Regions from separate parts of the Arthrobacter sp. zg-Y1171 genome, predicted to be linked through region 2. Evidence: riboswitches for the same ligand, from Rfam matches in the RefSeq annotation. Region 2 holds a riboswitch; the other holds the start of a gene.
The links. Region 2 has a riboswitch for cyclic di-AMP ahead of N2L00_RS02690 (NlpC/P60 family protein). Riboswitches for the same ligand answer to the same signal wherever they lie in the genome.

Region 1 (3,236 bases), 1.1 Mb from region 2:
GCCGGCAGCAAACAGGAACAGGGCGCGGTAACTGACGGACTCCGCCAGGAACACGGCCAGGAACGGGCCTACCGCGGTAGCCATCGTGGTGGAGATACCGAAGTAGCCGGTACCCTCGCCCCGCCGGTGGACCGGAATGAGCCCCATGACCGAGGCGGAAATACTCGTGCTGGCCGCTCCGAAGGCCATGCCGTGCAGGATCCGGACAATCAGGAGCAGCGCCAGGTTGGACGCCGGGATATACAGCAGCGAGGCCACCACGAACACCGCAAGGCTGGTCACCAGCAGCCGGCGCCGCCCCACGAAGTCCAGGAACTTCCCGGCGAACACCCGTGCCGCCAACGCGCCGAGGACGAAGGATCCGGAAGCAAATCCGGCAGCGCTGTCGGATGCGGAGAACTCCTGCACCGTATAGAGCGCCATGGTGGTCATCAACAGATAAAACACCAGTGAGATAAAGAGGTTCGTGATGATCGCCAGCACAAATCCCCTGGTCCATAATTTCTGACCGCTGCCAGCCACTGCATTCTCCTGTTTCCTCGGAACAAGCGACCGATATTGGAAGGCCGCCTAACAATCTTACGCGCCGTCGTCACCGGTCGGGAAATCGGCCTGCCGCCGCCGTCCACGGGCTGGATTGGACGAAATTACAGTGATCCCGACCACTTTTAGCTGCGTGGTGATGCAGTCGTGACGGATGCGAAAACTTCAGTCACTCCTGTACCGGAGGGTGGAATTCTTCGAGCGCAGATCAGGGCGCAGGGACAGCGATTCCGAGGCGGTGGTACGCCTGTTACTGAAGGGGTCACACGCGTAACACCTGTCTCGAGGCCTGGATGACCAGCGACTCGGGGCAGGAGGAAAAGCCCTGTTAATATTGAGACTGAAGCCGGCCGATGTGGCCGAAGAGGCAGATTTCGGTTAGCATATCGCGCCCTCGATCACACGCCTGAGAGAAGCAGATCACACAATGGTTATCCAACCGTAACTATCTTGTACGGTTATTCCCATGCCGCTTTCTGATGCGGCTCCCCCGGGCTTGTTACCTAGCTCTGCCGCTAGTCCCGGGGTCCACAGAACGCACAACCACGGCAGAGGCGGGGGAACCAATTATGGGTTCCTTGAATCCTTGGGGTTAAGTCTCCGGTTTCACCGGCGGCCGGGTGTCTCCCATCCGAATCCGACAGCTCACCTCGCAGGTATCGGGAGAGGTTATTACATGACTTTCAACAAGACTCGTGGACGCCACCGCGCCGAGAACATCGTCGTTGCTGGCCGCGGACGGACCATCGGCAGCGCCGCTGCAGTAGTCGTCGCAGGTTCCGGCCTGATGCTCAGCATGGCCGCACCGGCCTCCGCCGGAGTTGTCGCCAATGACAACTACACCCCGTCGCAGGCCGTTGCACCGGCCGCTCCGGTAGCAGCCGCACCCGTTGCAGCCGCACCGGTAGCTGCCCCCGCAGCTGCTGCCACCACCCACACCGTTGTTTCCGGTGACACCCTGGGCCAGATCTCCGCCGCTTACGGCGTTGGCCTGGACTCCGTCCTGGCGCTGAACGGCCTGTCCCTGGCTTCGATCATCTACCCCGGCGATGTCATCACCGTTGCCGGCGAAGCCGCTCCGGCCATTGCTGCCGAGCCCGTTGCGTCCTACGCCGCTCCGGCTGCAGCACCGGTCGCAGCACCGGTTGCAGCACCGGTTGAGCCCGCCAATACCGGCGTGGTCACCACCCAGTCCACCAACATCACGCCGGCTGCAGCAACCCCCGCAGCCAGCGGCACCAACGCCATCATGCTGGCTTCGGCACAGTCGCAGCTGGGCGCAGCCCAGGACTGCACCGTGCTGGTTGAGGTTGCCCTGCGCGCCGCAGGCCACAGCGTGGGGGACCTTGCTCCCGCACAGCTGGCCGCCTACGGCACCCAGGTCTCCACCCCGGAGCCCGGTGACATGGTCTACTACGCCGACGGCGGCATGGGCCTGGCCCACATTGCCATCTACATCGGCAACGGCGAAGCCATCCACAGCGGCTGGAACGGCAACCAGACCGTAGTCCAGTCCGTCAACGTCGGCTCCGGCCCCGTGTTCTACCGCGCATAAGGCTTCCAGCCACACCGCGCCAAAATAAGCGTCCGTCCCGCAAGGGACGGACGCTTGTTGCGTTAAGCGGTGAGGACCGGCCGGACGCATCAGGGCACAAACCGGTAGCCCATGCCGTGTTCAGTGAGCAGGTGTTCCGGAGCAGCCGGGTCACGCTCCAGTTTCCGCCTCAGCTGTCCGATGTACAGCCGCAGATAGCCCGAGTCCGTGGTGCCGGGGCCCCAGACGTTCGTGAGCAGGGCCTGCTGGGTGACCAGCATGCCTGGATGGGCGAGCAGTTCGGACAGGAACCGCCACTCGGTCGGCGTCAGGCGGATGTCCGAGCCGTCGTCGACCCGCGCGATGCGCCGCGCGGCCAGGTCCACCCGTACGGCCCCGAACGTGATCTCGCTGGGGCCGGCCGCGGCGGGCGACCGGCGGGACAGTGCCCGGATCCGGGCCAGCAGCTCCTCGGTGGAAAAGGGTTTAGTGACGTAGTCATCCGCCCCCAGGTCCAGCGCCCGCACCTTGTCCGCCGGGTCGATCCGGCCCGAGACCACCAGGATGGGCACGGCACTCCAGCCTCGGACCGCTTCAATGACGTCCATGCCGCTCAGCCCCGGCATGCCCAGGTCCAGCACCAGCAGGTCCGGATGGGTGTCCACTGCCTTCCGGATGGCGGCACTGCCGCTTTCCGCTGTCACTACCTCATATCCGTACGCGCTCAGCGTGATGCGCAGCGCGCGGAGGATCTGCACGTCGTCGTCGGCGACCAGGATCTTCATCCGGCCACCGCCGGCGTGGAGATCCCTGCCGCATGGATACCGCGTTCAGCGGCAGGCAGCGAGAGGACCATGGTCAGTCCGCCGCCGGGTGTGTCTTCGGTTTCCAGCGTTCCGCCCATTCCTTCGGTGAATCCCTTGGCCAATGCCAGGCCCAGGCCCAGCCCGGTTGAGTTATCCGTGTCCCCCAGCCGCTGGAAGGGGACAAAGATTTCTCCCCGCCGCTGCTCCGGGACACCGGGTCCCGAGTCTATGACGCGGATTTCCACCCGGCCGGCAAACTCGCTGACGGACAGGACAGATTTCGTTCCCTCCGGGCTGAAGCGCACCGCGTTGGCCAGCAGGTTGACCAGAACCCGCTGCAGGAGCACCGGATC
Region 2 (3,236 bases):
CGCCTTGGGAGAAACCCGCAGCTCCCAGCCAAGTTGCGCCAGTGTCCTGTCCCCTTTGGTGTTATTGCAGCGCAGGCAGCAGGCAACCAGGTTCTCCCAGCTGTCATCGCCGCCGCGGGACCGCGGGACCACGTGGTCCACGGTAGCCGCCGCCTTCCCGCAATAGGCGCATTCATGGTTATCCCGGCGCAGGACGCCCCGCCGGGTGGCTACGGTGCCCTCCCGGTAGGGAATCTTCACGTACCGGTGGAGCAGGATCACCGAAGGTCTGGGGAGGATTTCGTTGGGGCCGACCACCGGCTCGCCGCTTTCCGCCACCACACTCGCCTTTCCATTCAGGACCAGCACCAAGGCTCGGCGGAAGGTGATCACGGCCAACGGTTCATATCCAGCATTCAGAACGAGAGTGCGCATGCACATACCTCTTCGCCTGCCGCCCGCGAACCGGTGAGTACAAGACACCGCTCCGCCAACGGCACATCGGATTGTCTATGCAAGAGTAGAACGCGATCGCGTTCTTGGCCATTTATGCCGGTGGTACAGGGGTCCGCTCCCTGCCCACGGCACCCCGCCTGCCTCCGCGCCCGGACTGCGGCTTAACAAGGCAAGGCCCCTCCCGGAGGAGGGGCCTTGCCAAGATGCTGTACCGGGAGCTGCCTAGCCGCCTACGCGGATGTAGACGCCGCCGGAGCCAAGCTCGGCCGGAGCTACAACGGTGGATCCACCGTTGAAACCGCCGTGCACTGCCTGTCCGCCGCCCACATACACGGCGATGTGGGCCATGCCCATCCCGCCGTCTGCGTAGTAGATAAGGTCACCGGGGATGGCCTCAGCTGCACTCACCGTCCGTCCAAGGGTGAGGTAGCTTGCAGGCCAGCCGTGGTGGTTGATTCCGGCCGCGGCCAGTGCGTTGGTAACCAACCGGGTGCAGTCCTGGCCGATGCCCAGCTGCGCGTAGGCAGCGGCTGCAATGGTGGATGCCACGCCGGAAGGGGCGCTCTGCGCCGGTGCCGGTGTGCTGAGGGTTGTGGCCTGGACAGCAGGCACCGTGTTGGCAGGAGCACGCGTGCCGGCAGCAACGGCTGCCGGTTTCGCAGCCGCAACGGCAGCAGGCGCCTCGGCAGCCGGGGCTGCCGGTTCCGCCACGGGTGCCGGAGTGGTGCCCGCAATGCTGTCGCGTTCGAACGAAACCGTCGCGTTTTCGGAGACCTGGAGGATCTTGACCGAGGAAAGATCCAGGGTGCTCGTCTGGACGTCACGCATGGTGTCTGCCCCGGACGCATTGGCCGCGACGCCGGTGGTCAGTACCAGCCCGGAGGCTGCCGCAATCACGGCGGCCTGGCGGCCCACCGTTCCGGCGTTGGCACTGACGGCGCCGGCAAGCGCGTTCAGCGTAGTGGTGCGTTCCACCGGCGCCCGGTGGCGGGCGCGCTCAATTGTCGAGGTCATGATTATCTCCGCGTCTCGAATTCCGGGTTAGCTGACGCGGACGAACATGACGCCGCCCAGGTCCGAGAGGCTGTGCAGGCCGGTGTTCATGCCGTTGAGTCCGCCGCTGATGACCTGGCCGTTGCCTACGTAGATCGCGACGTGGCCGCCGTTGACTACAAGGTCGCCGGGAGCCGGGCTGGAAACCTGGGGACCGAACTGCAGGAACTGCATCGGGCCCAGGTCGCCGACGGACTTGCCGACGGAGCGCAGTGCGTTCTCGACCATGGCGGTGCAGTCCTGTGCCACACCGATCTGGCCGTAGGCGGAAGCAACCAGGCCGGCTGCGACGTTGCCGGAAGCCGGAGCTTCGACCGGAGCCGACATGGAGGAGGCTGGCTTTACGGCGGCACCGGAGGCTGCCGGGGCGGCGGTGCGGGCGGCTGCGGCGTTCTTGGTGGCTGCTGTCTGGGTTGCTGCTGCGGCCTGCGAGGCTGCGAGCTCTTCTGCTGCCTGGGCTGCGGCCTCTTCTGCTGCAACCTGTGCGCGGTATTCGGCGCCGGAGGTGGAGCTGGGGGCAACCAGGGGAAGCTCGAACGGTGCGTTGGCGGGAGCGGTAACGCTGCCGGCCACGATGTTCAGGGGGGTTGCTGCGAGTGCCTGGCGGTCCGTGCTTACGGAAGCCTGTGCAGGAAGTCCGGCAGCCAGCACGAGGCCGGATGCTGCAACTACGACGGCGGCCTGGCGGCCTACGTTTCCGGCGTTGCTGCTGACTGCCTTGGAAAGTGCAGTGATCGGGTTGGTCTGTACGGTGGCAGCGCGACGGCGGCCATGAGCGTTTGATGACACAAGTTTGCCTCTCCCAATTGCCTACGAGGTGAGCTGTCGGATTCGGATGGGAGTCACCCGGTTGCCCGGCCAATGGCCTTTTGCAACTTAACCCCAAGGGTTTCTTTCGAAACCCGAAATTGGTTCCCCCGCCTCTGCCATGCGATTCTGCGAACGGACTTCAAACAGTGGCAGAGCTAGGCGATCTGTTCGAAGGTGCCCCACCTTTGGCGAATCGGGCACGAGGATGAGCGTACAGCAACATTTGAGGTATGTCACGTTCCGATCACGAAACGATATTCAACTGGTTACAACCAATTGATTTAAGTGCTTACAACCAATTCAGCGGGTCCACTACTTCGCCGTTAACCATGACCTCGAAATGCAGGTGGCAACCCGTTGAGGAACCGGTTGTACCGCTCGCACCGACCAGGAATCCGCGCTCGACTTCCGTGCCCAAGGTGACGGCAATATTGGAAAGGTGGTTGTACGTGGTCTGGACTCCGTTGCCGTGATCTACCACCACGCGGTTGCCACCGCCGTAGGGATGCCAGCCGGCGAAGACCACGGTGCCGGATGCCGCAGCGTTGACCGCTGTACCGCAGGCGGCGGCGAAGTCCTGTCCGTTATGCATCTCGCCGTGCTCCCCGGTAATGGGGCTGACCCGGTGGCCGAACCCGGAGGTCTGCACCAAAGAGGCATCCAGGGGCGTGGACAGCGTGCCCTTGGCCGCGGCAGGGACCGCATGCGAGCCGGCGGCAACCGTAATGGAGGCCAGCTTGGCGTCCGGGTCGTATTTGCTGCTCAGCCCGGCCCGGGCGAATCCGATATCGGCATTCGGGTCGGCCGAGACGGGTGCGTCGACCGCCACCGGCTCGAGCTGGACCGGATCGTCCGCTGCCGCATGCGTGGGCATGGCAGCCGTGAGGATCAGGCCCGACGTGGCAGCGGTAATAGCCACCTTCTGGGCGGCACCGCCC

Region 1: it holds a riboswitch for cyclic di-AMP, as region 2 does, so the genes downstream of both, N2L00_RS07785 (LysM peptidoglycan-binding domain-containing protein) here and N2L00_RS02690 (NlpC/P60 family protein) in region 2, are expected to answer to the same signal.

Annotation. Positions count from the first base shown of each region.
Region 1 is NZ_CP104264.1:1,656,054-1,659,289, reverse strand. Features, by position in the region: gene N2L00_RS07790 (MFS transporter) at 1-522, opposite strand, end outside; cyclic di-AMP (ydaO/yuaA leader) riboswitch at 1,063-1,216, shown strand; gene N2L00_RS07785 (LysM peptidoglycan-binding domain-containing protein) at 1,220-2,098, shown strand; gene N2L00_RS07780 (response regulator) at 2,188-2,862, opposite strand; gene N2L00_RS07775 (ATP-binding protein) at 2,859-3,236, opposite strand, start outside.
Region 2 is NZ_CP104264.1:554,246-557,481, reverse strand. Features, by position in the region: gene N2L00_RS02700 (HNH endonuclease) at 1-414, opposite strand, end outside; gene N2L00_RS02695 (NlpC/P60 family protein) at 658-1,449, opposite strand; gene N2L00_RS02690 (NlpC/P60 family protein) at 1,477-2,277, opposite strand; cyclic di-AMP (ydaO/yuaA leader) riboswitch at 2,281-2,439, opposite strand; gene N2L00_RS02685 (M23 family metallopeptidase) at 2,588-3,236, opposite strand, start outside.